DNA from 2 places in the Micromonospora sp. WMMD998 genome. Region 1 is predicted to be linked to the other one. Evidence: riboswitches for the same ligand, from Rfam matches in the RefSeq annotation. Region 1 holds a riboswitch; the other holds the start of a gene.
What was found. Region 1 has a riboswitch for thiamine pyrophosphate ahead of O7619_RS29685 (thiamine phosphate synthase). Riboswitches for the same ligand answer to the same signal wherever they lie in the genome.
Positions count from the first base shown of each region.

Region 2: linked by a shared signal. The riboswitch ahead of O7619_RS26320 (ECF transporter S component) and the one ahead of O7619_RS29685 (thiamine phosphate synthase) in region 1 are both predicted to bind thiamine pyrophosphate.

Region 1 covers NZ_CP120740.1:6,518,057-6,525,449, reverse strand. The annotation lists gene O7619_RS29710 (methyltransferase) at 1-195, shown strand, start outside; gene O7619_RS29705 (ATP-binding cassette domain-containing protein) at 237-1,916, shown strand; gene O7619_RS29700 (nucleotidyltransferase domain-containing protein) at 1,913-2,710, shown strand; gene O7619_RS29695 (aldo/keto reductase) at 2,884-3,846, shown strand; gene O7619_RS29690 (DUF559 domain-containing protein) at 4,304-5,212, opposite strand; TPP riboswitch at 5,332-5,443, shown strand; gene O7619_RS29685 (thiamine phosphate synthase) at 5,438-6,064, shown strand; gene thiO (glycine oxidase ThiO) at 6,058-7,188, shown strand; gene thiS (sulfur carrier protein ThiS) at 7,179-7,379, shown strand; gene O7619_RS29670 (thiazole synthase) at 7,376-7,393, shown strand, end outside.
Region 2 covers NZ_CP120740.1:5,836,328-5,843,720, forward strand. The annotation lists gene O7619_RS26285 (transcriptional repressor) at 1-185, shown strand, start outside; gene O7619_RS26290 (hypothetical protein) at 231-836, shown strand; gene O7619_RS26295 (hypothetical protein) at 846-1,016, shown strand; gene O7619_RS26300 (acyl-CoA dehydrogenase family protein) at 1,074-3,023, opposite strand; gene O7619_RS26305 (DUF6328 family protein) at 3,124-3,627, opposite strand; gene O7619_RS26310 (SIS domain-containing protein) at 3,720-4,469, opposite strand; gene O7619_RS26315 (alpha/beta hydrolase) at 4,466-5,302, opposite strand; TPP riboswitch at 5,380-5,486, shown strand; gene O7619_RS26320 (ECF transporter S component) at 5,562-6,152, shown strand; partial or broken gene O7619_RS26325 (ABC transporter ATP-binding protein) at 6,250-7,393, shown strand, end outside.

The DNA.
Region 1 (7,393 bases):
CACATCGGCAAGGCGGAACTGCACGACCTGCTGCTGCGCTGGCTGCCCCGGCTCACCCCGGACGGCGTGGCATGGCTGGTCGTCGCCCGCCACCTCGGCGGCGACTCGCTGCACCGCTGGCTGGTCGAGCAGGGATGGCGGGTCGAGCGGCACGCCAGCCAGAAGGGCTACCGGGTGCTCCGGGTCACCCGGTAATCGGGTGTCGCCCGCACCACCGACTCGGGCAGGATGCCGGCGTGGGATACGTGGACGTGGCAGGGGTCGGGCACATCCTCCCGGACGGGCGGGAGCTGTTCGGCGAGGTGTCGTTCCGGGTCGGTGAGGGCGCCAAGGTGGCGCTCGTCGGCCCCAACGGCGCCGGCAAGACGACCCTGCTCCGGATGGTCGCCGGCGACCTGCCGGTGCGCACCGGCGCGATCGCCCGCTCCGGCGGTCTGGGCGTGATGCGGCAGTTCATCGGCATGATCGGCGACGAGTCGACGCTCGCCGACCTGGCCCTGTCGCTCGCCCCGCCCGCGTTGCGCGACGCCGGGCACCGGCTCGTCGAGACCGAGGCGGCCATGCGGACGGCCGAGGTCCGCGGCAAGTACAGCTCCGCCGCCGGCAAGGCCCAGCTCGCGTACGCCGACGCGCTCGCCGCCTGGGGCGAGAGCGGCGGGTACGACGCCGAGGTGCTCTTCGACACCGTCAGCACGATCGTGCTCGACCTGCCGTGGGACGACGCCCGCGACCGGCCGGTCCGGACCCTCTCCGGTGGCCAGCAGAAACGCTTCGCCCTGGAGCTGCTGCTGCGTGGCCCGGACGAGGTGCTGCTGCTCGACGAGCCGGACAACTTCCTGGACGTGCCGGGCAAACGCTGGCTGGAGGCCCGGCTGCGCGAGTCCGGCAAGTCGGTGCTCTACGTCTCGCACGACCGGGAGCTGCTGGCCCAGACCGCCGACCGGGTGGTGGCCGTCGAAGGCGGCAGCGCGTGGGTGCACCCCGGCGGCTTCGCGAGCTGGCACAACGCGCGGGTGGCCCGGCACGCCCGCCTCGACGAGCTGCGCCGGCGCTGGGACGAGGAACACCAGAAGCTGCGCGAGCTGATGCTGATGTACAAGCAGAAGGCCGCATACAACGACGGGCTGGCCTCCCGCTACCAGGCCGCGCAGACCCGGCTGCGCAAGTTCGAGGAGGCCGGGCCGCCGCCCGTACCCCCGAAGGACCAGGACATCCGGATGCGGCTGACCGGCGGGCGGACCGGCAAGCGCGCGGTGATCGCCGAGCAGCTCGAGCTGGACGGCCTGACCTACCCCTTCGACCTGGAGATCTGGTATGGCGACCGGGTCGCGGTGCTGGGCGCGAACGGGACCGGCAAGTCGCACTTCCTGCGGCTGCTGGCCCGCGGTGGCACCGACCCCGACCCGGGCAACACCCCGGTCGACGGCGCCGCCGCGCTCACGCCGGTCGCGCACGACGGTGTGGTCCGGCTCGGCGCCCGGGTCCGGCCCGGTCACTTCTCGCAGACCCACGACCGGCCGGAACTGATGGAGCGGACGCTCGTCGAGATCCTCTGGCGGGGCGACGAGCACCGGGCCGGCATGGACCGGCACGCGGCCATGGGGGTGCTGTCCCGCTACGAGCTGGCCGGGCAGGGCGACCAGCGCTTCGGCACGCTCTCCGGCGGCCAGCAGGCCCGCTTCCTGGTGCTGCTGCTGGAGCTGTCCGGGGCCACGCTGCTGCTGCTCGACGAGCCGACCGACAACCTCGACCTGGCCTCCGCCGAGGCGCTGGAAGCCGGCCTGACCGCGTTCGACGGCACGGTGATCGCGGTCACCCACGACCGGTGGTTCACCCGCACCTTCGACCGGTTCGTGCTGTTCCGCGGCGACGGGGACGTGGTGGAGACGCCGGAGCCGGTCTGGGACGTGGGGTGATCGACGAGGAGCTGGTCGACCGGCTCTGCGCGGTCGACGGCGTGGTCGCGGTGGCGCTCGGCGGCAGCCGGGCCCGCGGCGACCACCGGCCCGACTCCGACTGGGACATCGGCCTCTACTACCGGGGTACGCCGGACGTGGCCGGCCTGCGGGCGGTCGCCGCCTCGATCGCCGACGGCCCGGTGGACCTCACCGCGCCCGGTGGCTGGGGGCCCTGGGTCGACGGCGGCGGATGGCTGCGCGTCGGCGGGGTCGCGGTGGACTGGATCTACCGCGACCTGGACCGGGTACGCCGGGTCTGGGCCGACTGCCGGGCCGGCCGCTACACGGTGGCGACGCAGGCCGGGCATCCGCTCGGGTTCTACTCCCACGCGTACGCCGGGGAGGTGGCGCTCGGCCGGGTGCTCGGCGACCCGACCGGCGAGCTGACCACGCTGCGGGCCGAGACCGTCGACTACCCACCGGCGCTCGGCGCGGCGCTCCTGGTCGGCGGATGGGAGACCGGCCTGCTGCTGGACGCCGCGGCCAAGGGCGCGGCCTCCGGCGACGCCGGGTACGTGGCCGGCTGCCTGTTCCGGGCGGTCGGCGTGCTGACGCAGGCGCTGCACGGGCGGGCCGGCCGGTGGCTGGTCAACGAGAAGGGCATGCTCGCCTCCGCGGGTCGGCTGCCCGGCGCGCCCACGGGCTTCACCGACCGGGCGCAGGCGCTGCTCGGCGCGGTGGGGCGTACCCCCGTCGAGCTGTCGGCGACGGTCGGTGCCGCCCGGACGTTGGCCGCCGACGTGCTCGGCTGAGCCGCCGTCGCCTGCTGGTGCGGGCCGGCGGTACGGTCTCGGCCGGCAGGCCGGCGTCGGTTGGAGGTTCGACGTCCGGACGGTGGGCGGTGGCGGCTAGGAACGTGATGTCGTGGACGACTCAGCTCGGCGATGGTCCGCTCGCCCGGTGACGGCACGGCGGCGGGCATAGGGTGGATCTCGTGAGTGAGATGACCTATCGCCGGCTGGGCGACTCCGGGCTCGTGGTGTCCGTGGTCGGCATCGGCTGCAACAACTTCGGCCGCAAGCTCGACCTCGACGGCACCCGGGCGGTGGTGGACGCCGCGCTCGACGCCGGGATCAACTTCTTCGACACCGCCGACATCTACGGTGAGCCTCAGGGCGGCTCCGAGGAACTGCTCGGCCTGGCGCTCAAGGGCCGCCGGGACGACGTGGTGGTCGCCACCAAGTTCGGCATGGAGATGAACGGGGCGAACGGGCCGGACCACGGCGCCCGGGGCGCCCGCCGCTACATCGCCCGCGCGGTCGAGGCGTCGCTGCGCCGGCTCGGCACCGACCACATCGACCTCTACCAGATGCACGAGCCCGACCCGGGCACGCCGATCGACGAGACGCTCGCCGCGCTCGACGACCTGGTGACCGCCGGCAAGGTGCGCTACCTCGGCAACTCCAACTTCGCCGGCTGGCAGATCGCCGACGCCGACTGGACCGCGTCGTCGGCGGGCCGCACCCGGTTCATCTCCGCGCAGAACCACTACTCGCTGCTGGAACGGGGCGTGGAGGAGGAGATCATCCCGGCCTGCGAGCGGTTCGGCCTCGGCATGCTGCCGTTCTTCCCGCTCGCCAACGGGCTGCTCACCGGCAAGTACAAGCGGGGCCAGGAGCCACCGGCGGGCAGCCGGCTCGCCGGTGGCGGCCGGTACGCCGAACGGCTGGCCGCGGCGCGTTGGGACACCATCGAGGCGATCGAGGCGTACGCGGCGGAGCGCGGAGTGAGCATCCTGAAGGTGGCCATTGGCGGACTCGCCGCCCGACCCGCGGTGACCTCGGTGATCGCCGGCGCGACCACGGCCGACCAGGTACGCGCCAACGCCGACGCCGGCACCTGGCAGCCCACCGACGAGGACCTGACCGCCCTCGACGCCCTCCTCTAGCCGCCCCGCCCCCCGCCTTCGCCCTCTCCCGGTTGCCCGGCCGCGCGTTGTGCGTCGGGCGTTGCCTCGCGCTGCTTGCGGTGGTGCTGCTCGCCCTCGCCACTGGCCTGACCGCCCTCAGCCCATCCGCCCTCGAGGCACCCATACCGTTCCACCCGCAGACGGCGCTGGCGACGAGTGGAACGGTATGGGTGTCAAAAGGGCGGTGAGACACCCATACCGTTCCACTCCAGTTCGATGGCGTCGATGAGTGGAACGGTAGGGGTCTCTGCGGGCGGGTTTGACACCCGTGGCGTTCCAGTGGGCACACCTGAGCGCGGCGGGGCATCTGGGGCGTGACGCCCCGCTTCAGCGCGGCGTGCCCGCCTGAGCGGCGTGGCGCGCTCAGCGCGGCGGGTACGCATGAGCGCGGCAGCGCGCGTAGCGGGGCGGGCGTCAGCGTGAACCGGGGCGTGCGTCAGCGCGTCGGGGTGGTGTGGCGTTCCGCGAGGGCCTGGCGGACCAACGCGACCGTCGCCTCCGGACGGCGCAGCACGTCGTCGGCGGTGAACCGGAGCACGGTCCAGCCGGCTGAGCGGAGCGCGTTGAGCCGGGCCACGTCCCGCCGGAAGTGTGCCCGCTCCCGATGGTGGTCTCCGTCGTACTCGACCGCGATGCGCAGCGCCGGCCAGGCCAGGTCGACCCGGGCCACGAAGCGCCCGCCGTGGCGCACCTCGTGCTGGGCGGTCAGCGGGCCGAGACCGGCGTCGAGAAGGAGCAGTCGGAGCCTCGTCTCCATCGGGGACTCGCTCAGTGGCTCGGCCAGCGCCAGCACCTCGCGTATCAGGGGCGATCCCGGCCAGCGGGCGCGTGCCGCGGCGTAGTCGCGCAGGGCGGGCAGCTCCACCACCCGGCGGCCCAGCAGCGCGTCCACGGCGACCAGGGCCTCGACGCGGGCACCGTGCCGACCCAGGTCGAACGCGGTACGCAGCGCGGTGGTGACCGGCAGCCCGGCGAAGCGGGTGCGATCCGGCTCGGGCAGCGGCGAACGCACGAGCGACAGCCGGGGATGCGGGCGCAGGCGGGCGGTCGTCGGCAGGAGCACCGTCACCGGATCACCCCGGGTGAGCAGGTCTACACCGTACAGCCAGGCCGCGCTGCGGCCGGCGAGCACCGCGTCCGGCGGCAACCGCAACGCGACCGCTTCGCACCATGTCCGGTGGTCGTCGGCGCGGTGCGCGTCCCGGTGCACGTACACGTCAGGTAGCAGCCGCAGCCACGTCGGACCGCGCAGCATCGTGCGGGTCAGGAGCCCGGCGGCGACCGCGTGGCTGCCCCGGAACGGCAGGTGGGAAAGGCACTGCGGGACGCGAGCGGAGATGGCCACCAGGACAGCGTGTCGGGATGCGACACCCACCCGTCGCCCCGGTCCGCCGAGTGGTGTGGTCCTGGGAAAAACGTCACCTGGTCTTCCGTACGGCCGGGGGCGCGTCGTACGGTAGGCCGCAAGTGACCCACGGGAGCCCGGTGTGGACCGGGCTGAGAGGGGGGCTGCCAGCCCCCGACCGTCGAACCTGATCCGGGTAATGCCGGCGCAGGGAGGAGCGTTGCCGTGCCGTCCCTGGGACGACTGCATCTCATCACCGACACCCGGCCGGGGCGGGATCCGCTCGCCGTGTTGCGTGCCGCCCTGCCGGTGGCGCGCGACGACCTCGTCGTGCAGGTGCGCGTGACCGACGACGCCACCGATCGGGAGGCGTACGACCTGGCCTGCCGGGTGGTCGGGGCGTGCCTGCCGTACGGGGCGTGCTGCCTGGTCAACGACCGGTTGCACGTGGCGCTCGCGGTGGGCGCAGCCGGCGGTCACGTCGGGGCGGACGACCTGCCGGTGGCCGCCGCCCGTCGGGTGCTCGGCGCCGGCGCGGTGCTCGGCGCGACCGCCCGGGAGCCGGGCGCCGCCCGCGCGGCCGTCGACGCCGGGGCGACCTACCTGGGCGTGGGCCCCTGCCACGCCACCACCACCAAGTCGGGCCTGCCCGCGCCGATCGGCCCGGACGGGGTACGCGCCGTCGCCGGGTCGGTGACCGTGCCGGTGATCGCCATCGGCGGGGTGACCGCCGGGTCGGTGCCGGCGTTGCGGGCGGCCGGGGCGTACGGGGTGGCGGTGGTCGGCGCGCTCAGCGCAGCGGCCGACCCGGCGCGCGCCACCGCCGAGCTGCTGCGGGCGCTGACGTGTTAAGCGGGGCCCCTTCCTCTACCAAAAGCGTTAAGCGGGGCCCCTTCCTTACCGATGTGGGGGTGGTGGGGGCGGGGCCGGTGGGACTCGCGGTCGCGTGGCGGTGCGCGCAGCGCGGGCTGCGGGTGGTGGTGCACGACGACCGGCCCGGGTCGGGCGCGTCCCGGGTGGCCGCCGGGATGCTCTCCCCGGTCGCCGAGGCGTACTTCGGTGAGCACGAGCTGACCGGGCTGCTCGTCGAGTCCGCGAAGCGCTGGCCCGGCTTCGCCGCCGAGCTGGCCGAGGCGAGCGGCGTCGACCTCGGCCACCGCACCGACGGCACGCTCGTGGTCGGGCTCACCGCCGACGACGTGGCCGTGGCGGGGCGGCTGTGGGCGTACCAACAGGGGTTGGGGCTGCCGATCACCCGGCTGCGCCCGTCGGCGCTGCGCGACCTCGAACCGGCGTTGACCACCCGGGTACGCGGCGGCGCGGTCGCGCCCGGCGACCACCAGGTCGACCCGCGCCGGCTGGTCACCGCGCTGCGCACGGCGGCCGAGCGGGCCGGCGTGACGCTGCGGCCGGCGCACGTCGGCGCGTTGTCCGAGGTGGACGCCCGGGTCACGGTGGTCGCGGCCGGCTGCGGCGCGGCCACGCTCACCAGCCTGCCGGTGCGGCCGGTGAAGGGTCAGGTGCTCCGGCTCCGCGCGCCCGGCGGCGGTCCGCCGGGCTTCCGGCACGTGATCCGGGGGTACGCCGACGGCGAGCCGGTCTATCTGGTGCCCCGGGACAGCGGCGAGGTGGTGGTCGGCGCGACCGTGGAGGAACGCGCGGACACCGAGGTCACCGCCGGCGGGGTGCTGACGCTGCTCCGCGCCGCCGTCGAGCTGGTGCCGGAGCTGACCGAGTACGAGCTGGTGGAGACCGTCGCCGGGCAGCGCCCCGGCACGCCGGACAACGCGCCGATCCTCGGGGCGCTGCCCGGACGGCCCGGCGTGCTCGTCGCCACCGGCCACCACCGGCACGGCATCGTGCTCACCCCGGTCACCGCCGACCTGGTCACCGACCTGATCATCACCGGCGAGCCGGATCCGGCGCTCGCCCCCTTCAGCCCCGACCGGTTCGGGAAGGAGCGCACGTGGAACTGATCGTCAACGGCGCGGAGCGGACGCTACCCGACGGCGTCACGGTCGCCGACGTGGTGCGTGCGGTCACCGGGCAGCAGCGCGGCCTCGCGGTCGCGGTCAACGGCGAGGTGGTGCCGCGCGGCGGCTGGCCGGCGAGTGTGCTGCGCGACGGCGACCGCGTCGAGGTGCTCAGCGCCGCGCAGGGCGGGTGAGCGGGATGCCTCTG
Region 2 (7,393 bases), 680 kb from region 1:
TCTACCGGCGGTGCAGCGGCGGCCACCACCACCATCTGGTCTGCCGGGGCTGCGGTCGTACCGTAGAGGTGGCCGGCCCGGCGGTGGAGAAGTGGGCGGACCGGATCTCCGCCGAACACGGCTTCACCGAGGTCAGCCACACCCTGGAGATCTTCGGCACCTGCCCGGCCTGCGCCGACCGGTAAAACCGACCGGTGCCGCCGCGGCCACGCCGTGGCAGGCTGTCCGGCGTGAAGATCTACGCCGACCGCTTTCCGACCGCCCTCCGCCAGCTCCTCACCGATCTGCTCGTGGTCGTCTGGGTGTACGCGGCGATCCGCTTCGCGTTCTGGGTGCACGACCTGGTGGAGAAACTCGCCGTACCCGGGCAGAAGCTGGAGGGGGCCGGCGGCGGACTCGCCGACAACCTGGCCGAGGCCGGCGGCAAGGTGGGCCGGGTGCCGATTGTCGGCGACGAGCTGACCGCGCCCTTCACCCGGGCCGCCGACGCCGCGCGCGCGATGGCCGACGCGGGCCGCGACCAGCAGGAGCTGGTCGGCCAACTCGCGGTGGCGCTGACCGTCGCGGTGCTGGTGTTCCCGCTCGGGCTGGTGCTCTTCGGCTGGCTGCCGCTGCGGGTGCGGTGGATGCGCCGGGCCGGCGCGGCGAAGGCCATGTCCGGCGTGCCGGCCGGCCGGGACCTGCTGGCGTTGCGCGCGCTCGCCGGCCAGCCGCTGTCCAAGCTCAACCGGATCGCGCCGGACGTGGCCGAGGCGTGGCGGCGCGGCGACGACGCGACCGTGGACGCGCTCGCCGCGCTGGAGCTGCGCGGGCTGGGGCTGCGCACCGGCCGGTAGGGTGTGCCGGTGCTGTACTTCCTGATCGTCGTCGCCGTGCTGCTGCTCGTCTACGCGGGCGTGCTGGTGAGCTTCGTCCGCAAGGGCCGCAGGATTCCGCCGGCCGCCTACCTCGTGCTGGCCGCGCTCAACGGTCTGATCCTCGCCGCGGTGATCGCCTGGGCGGTCGCCCGCCGCTGAGCGGTGTTAGGAGGGGCCCCCGCCTCTACCGAAAGCGTTAAGCGGGGGCCCCTCCTTTCACAGCCGGCGGCGGACGTCGTCGGCGGTGGAGGGACCCGGCTGCCAGCGGGCCACCCAGGGCAGGTCGGTGGGGGGTGTGAGCACGCCGGCCTCCACCGAGGCGTACCGGCCGGCGACGATCCGCTTCGCGGCGGCCACGTCCACCGAGTCGGTGTTCGACCACAGGCCGGTGAACAGCTCGTCGACGCGCAGCCGCGCCTGCCGGCAGAACAGGTCGGCCAGCTCGACGTTCTCCGGGTGCTCGGACCGCTCGGCGTAGGCCCGCACGCAGACCGCGGACATCGCGAACAGCTCCGCGCCGATGTCCACCACCCGGCCGAGGAACGCCTGCTTGCGCTCCATCTTTCCCTGCCAGCGGGACATCGCGTAGAACGTCGACCGGGCCAGCTTGCGTGAGGTCCGCTCGACGTGCCGCAGGTGCCCGGCCAGCGGCCCGAACTCCTGGTAGGCACCCGGCGACTGCCCCTTGCCGACGGCGAGCGCGGGCAGCCACTTCGCGTAGAACGCGCCGGCCCGCGCGCCGGCTGCCGCCTTGCGCCCCAGCCCGGCGTCCGGGTCGATGATGTCGCCGGCCACCGACAGGTGCGCGTCGACCGCCTCGCGGGCGATCAGCAGGTGCATGATCTCGGTGGAGCCCTCGAAGATCCGGTTGATCCGCAGGTCGCGCAGGAGCTGCTCGACCGCGGCCGGGCGCTCGCCCCGGGCTTCGAGCGACTCGGCCGTCTCGTAGCCGCGCCCGCCCCGGATCTGGATCAGCTCGTCGGCGACCCGCCAGGCCATCTCGCTCGCGTAGAGCTTGACCAGCGCCGCCTCGATCCGGATGTCGTTGCGGTCGTCGTCGGCGAGCAGGCAGGACAGGTCAAGCATGGATTCCATGGCGTAGGTGGTGGCGGCGATGAACGCCAGCTTCTTGGCCACCGCCTCGTGCTCGCCGACCGGCCGGCCCCACTGGACCCGGTCGGCGGCCCACTCCCGGGCCACGTTGAGCGCCCACTTGCCGGCGCCCACGCACATCGCCGGCAGCGACAGCCGGCCGGTGTTCAGCGTGGTCAGCGCGATCTTCAGGCCCTTGCCCTCGCCGCCGATCACGTTCTCGGCCGGCACGAACACGTCGTGGAACCGGGTGAGGCTGTTCTCCAGGCCGCGCAGCCCGACGAAGGAGTTGCGCCGTTCCACCGTGATGCCGTCGCTGTCGCCCTCCACCACGAAGGCGGTGATCCCGCCGCGCCGGCCCTCCGCGGCCGGCACCCGGGCCATCACCACGAGCAGCGTGGCGACGGTGCCGTTGGTAGCCCAGAGCTTCACCCCGTTGAGGCGGTAGCCGGTGCCGTCGGCGGTCGGCTCGGCGGTGGTGGCGAGCCGGGCCGGGTCGGAGCCGACGTCCGGCTCGGTGAGCAGGAACGCGGACACCTCGCCGGCGGCCAGCCGGGGCAGGAAACGCTGCTTCTGCTCCGGCGTGCCGAACATCTTCAGCGGCTGCGGCACGCCGATCGACTGGTGCGCGGAGAGCAGCGCGCCGATCGCCGGGTTCACCGAGCCGGCGAGCATCAGCGCCCGGCAGTAGTGCAGGTTGCTCAGCCCGAGGCCGCCGTACCTCCGGTCGATCTTCATGCCGAAGGCGCCGAGCCGGGCCATCCCGTGGAACACCTCGTCCGGGATGCGCGCGTCGCGCTCGATCGCCGCGCCGTCCACCTCGCTGCCCAGGTAGGCCCCGAACGCGCCGAGGAACTCCTCCGCCCGGGTCACGTCGTCCGGGTCGGACCGGGGCCACGGGTTGATCAGGTCGAGCCGGAACCGGCCGAGGAAGAGTTCCTTGCCGAAGCTGGGCCGGTCCCAGGCCGCCTCGCGGGCCGCCTCGGCGACCTGGCGGGCCTCCTTCTCCGAGACCTGGCCGGCCTCGCCGGGCAGCGGCCCCGCCCCGTCGGCATTGTTCTGTGTCGTGGTCACGGCTGCCTCCTGGATGGTCGGTCCGGATGCGACGAAAACGACGCTACCCCCGGGTGTTACCCAGCGGTAGCATCGCGTGCACGTCCGATTTGGCGGACCGTCAGTCTCCGGTGAGGGTCTGCGGGTCGTCGTCCTCGTCGTCGATGTCGTCGTCGGCCCAGTTGCGGCGGACGAACGGCAGGACGGCCCAGAAGGTCAGGAACCAGCCGCCGGTGATCGCGGTGAGCACGAAGGCGATCGGCCGGGGCAGGACGAAGTCGGTGACCAGCAGGACCGCGCTGACCATCGCGATCAGCATGAAGAGCAGGCCACCGGTGGCCATCCGGTGGGCGAAGCGGACCAGCTCCGGCTTGCGCCCCTGGCGGAACAGCGCCCGGTGGAACGCCACCGGTGAGATGATCATCGCGGCGGCAGCGGCGGCGGCCAGCAACGCCACGACGTAGACGTCGCGCTGGAAGTCGGTGGTCCGGTTGAAGGCGTTGCTGAACGGCATGGTCAGCAGGAACGCGAACAGGATCTGCACACCTGTCTGCGCGACGCGCAGCTCCTGCAACAGGTCGGCGAAGTTGCGCTGCCAACGCTGCTTCTCGGATTCCTTGGACAACTCGTGAACCTCCGGTGAAGACGGCACGACCGGCGGGCGAACGTCCGCCGGCAGCAGCGCCTGTGCCCGGTTCAGATGATCACGAAACCGGCTCAGGAACCCCGGCGGATCCGGCCCGCGTACCGGGCCTCCCACTCGGCGTTGTGTTCGTCGCCGCCGGCGATGTTCGCCGACAGGTAGACCGGCGGACGCTCCCCCGCCGCCACCAGCCGGGCCACCACCTCGACGGTGATCTGCTGGGCCAGCAGCGCGGCGGTGATCGAGGAGACCGCGCCGACCGCGCCACCGCCGGGCAGCGGCAGCGTGGCGTCGCCGTACGGGGCGCCGTTGTCCAGCACCACGTCGGCGTAGTCGGCGAGCTTGCGGCCGGACGGATGCCGCGACGCCATCCGGGCCGAGTGCCGTGCCGAGGTGACCGCCACCAGGCCGTGCCCGTGCTCCTTCACCACGGACGCGAACTCGACCATCGCCCCGTTCACGCCCGAGTTGGAGGCCAGCACGAACACGTCCTGCGGCCGGACCGGGGCCAGCTCGTAGAGGCGGTGCGCCACGGCCGGTTCGCGTTCCAGCTTCGGGCCGAGCACGTCGGCCGGCGCGCCGCCGACAAGCACCAGGTCACGCAGCGCGATCCGATTGGTGGGCACCAGGCCGCCGGCCCGGCCGGCGATCTCCATGGCGAGCGCCTCGGAGTGCCCGGTGCCGAAGGCGTGCACCACCCCGTCGGCACGCACCGCCGCGGCGATCAGGTCGGCCGCCGCGGCCACGTTCTCCCGCTGCTCGGCGGCAACCCGGCCCATCATCTCGGTCACCGTGGCCAGGTACGCCTGGGCGCTCACCGTCATGTCTGCTCCGTTCCTCGCACCCGGGCGAGGATCGCCTCGGCCAGCGGGCCGGGGGCCTCGTCGGGGATCCAGTGGCTGACGCCGGGGAGCGTCACGAAGCGGTAGTCGCCGGTGACGTGCGCCGCGCACGCCTCGGCGGCGGTCCGGCCGATCGCCACGTCCTTCTCGCTCCACACGTACGTGGTCGGCACCGCCACCGGGCCGACCGCCTTCATGTCCGACCCGCTCATCGCGCGGTACCAGTTGAGCGCGGCGGTGAGCGCGCCCGGCTCCCGCATCGGCTCGGCGTAGCGGGCGACCGCGTCCGCGTCACCGACCCCGCGCAGCAGCCGGCGCAACGCGGCCCCGTGCAGCGCCAGCAGCACCTTCTCCGCCTTGCCCGGCATCCGGAACAGCGCCATGTAGGCGGACTTCGCCTTCTGCCGCCCGTCGGTGGCGAGCGCGTGCCCCATCGCGGCCGGGTGCGGCACCGACACCGCGGTCAGCGTCCGCGCCCGCTCCGGGTGCGCCGCCGCCAGGCCCCAGGCCACGATCGCGCCCCAGTCGTGGCCGACCAGGTGGGCGTCGGTCACCCCGAGCGCGTCCAGCACGGCCGCCGCGTCGGCCACCAGCTCCGGGATGCGGTACGCCTCGACGGCGTCCGGCCGCGCGCCGGGCGAGTAGCCGCGCTGGTCGAGCGCGTACGTGCGCAGCCCGGCGGCGTGCAGCGCGGGCGTCACCGCGTCCCACTCGCCGGCGTGCTGCGGGAAGCCGTGCAGCAGCAGGACCGGATCGCCGCCCTCGGGGCCGCCGGTGCGTACCTCGAACGTCAGATCCCGCGCCTCGACCCGCATGATCGCCACCATACCGACCCACGCCCTGCTGGGCCTGGCCCCGACATCGGTGCTAGCGTCTGCCGTTGAGACAACTTCACATCCGACAGGGGAGCGCACAGCGCTGAGAGTGCGGGCCGACGCCCGCAGACCCTCGAACCTGATCTGGGTAATGCCAGCGCAGGGAGTTCGGTCGACCTCCAGCCGCGTCGACGTCCGGGCACAAGCCGGGCGCGGCGTGCGTCTTCTCCTGGTTCCGCACCACGAACTGGGAGTCCGTATGAACCACACCGACAGCAACCGCTGGCGTACCGTCGACATCGTCGTCGCCTCGGTGATCGCCGTCGCCTTCGGCGTCGTCTTCTGGGCCTGGGGCCTGCTCTGGAGCGCCACCGACGCGGCGTTCGCGTTCTTCCCGCCGGCGCAGGCGGTGCTCTACGGCGTGTGGCTGATCCCGGCGGTGCTCGCCGGCCTGATCATCCGCAAGCCGGGCGCGGCGCTCTACTGCGAGACGGTCGCCGCGATCGTCTCCGCGCTGCTGGGCAGCCAGTGGGCCGGCATCGTGATCCTCCAGGGCCTGATGCAGGGCATCGGCGCCGAGCTGGCGTTCGCCGCGTTCCGCTACCGCTCGTTCAAGCTGCCGGTGGCGACGCTCGCCGGCGCGCTCACCGGCCTCGGCGCGGCCATCTTCGACTTCGTCTACTGGAACAAGGCCTACGACCTGACCGACTACCGCATCCCCTACGCCCTGATCACCATCGCCAGCGCCACCGTCGTCGCCGGCTTCGGCGCGTGGGTGCTGACCCGCGCCCTGGCCAACACCGGCGTCCTGGACCGCTTCCCCGCCGGCCGAGACCGAGCCCTGGTCTGACCCTCCCGCCCCCGTTGATCAAGGAGTTTGCGTCAGCCGTGGGCGGTTTCCCCGACGCGAACTCCTTGATCAACGAGGCTGGGGAGGAGGTGGAACGGTGAGCGGGGTGGTGCTGCGGGGGTTCGGGTGGCGGCACGGGGGGCGCAGACGCTGGGCTCTGCGGGGGGTGGACCTGCGCGTCGAGAGCGGGGAGCGGGTGCTGCTGCTCGGGGCCTCCGGGGCCGGCAAGAGCACGCTGCTGGCGGCGCTGGCCGGGCTGCTGCCCGAGGACTCCGGCGAGCAGGAGGGCACCGTCGAGATCGACGGGCTGGACCCGCGCAAGGCCCGCGAGCGCGTCGGCCTGCTCTTGCAGGACCCGGAGACCCAGCTCGTGATGGCCCGCTCCGGCGACGACGTCGCGTTCGGGCTGGAGAACCGGGGGGTGGCGGCCGAGGAGATCTGGCCCCGGGTGGACGAGGCGCTGCGCCGGGTCGGCTTCCCCTACCACCGGGACCGCCCCACCGCCGCGCTCAGCGGCGGCGAACAGCAACGGCTCGCCCTCGCCGGGGCGCTCGCGCTGCGGCCCGGGCTGCTGCTGCTCGACGAACCCACCGCCAACCTCGACCCGGACGGCGCCGCGCTGATCCGCCGGGCCGTCGCCGACGCCGTCGACCCGGACACCACACTGATCCTGGTCGAACACCGGGTCGCCGAGGCGCTCCCGCTGGTCGACCGGGTGGTGGTGCTGGAACCCGGCGGCGGCGTCCGCGCCGACGGCCCACCCGAGGCGGTCTTCGCCGCGCACGGCGAGGCGCTGGCCGCCGCCGGGGTCTGGGTGCCCGGGCACACCGCGCCGCCCCGGCACGCCACCACGCCGGCCGGGGACGTGCTGCTCACCGCCGACCGGCTCGGCCTGCCGCCCCGGCTGGCCCCCACCGACCTTCGGGTACGCGCCGGCGAGGCGCTCGCCGTGCTCGGCCCCAACGGCGTCGGCAAGTCCACGCTGGCGCTGTTCCTCGGCGGCCTGACCCGCCCCGGCACCGGCGCGGTCACCGCCTCCGCCGCACTTGCCGGCCGGGACGCGCGTACTCCCCCGCACCGGTGGCGCGCGCCCGCGCTGGCCGGGCGGATCGGCTCGGTCTTCCAGGACCCGGAGCACCAGTTCGTCACCGGCACCGTCCGCGACGAGCTGGCCCTCGGGCCGCGCCGCACCGGCCGGTCCGAGGCGGAGGTCACCGCCACGGTGGACGCGCTGCTGGAGC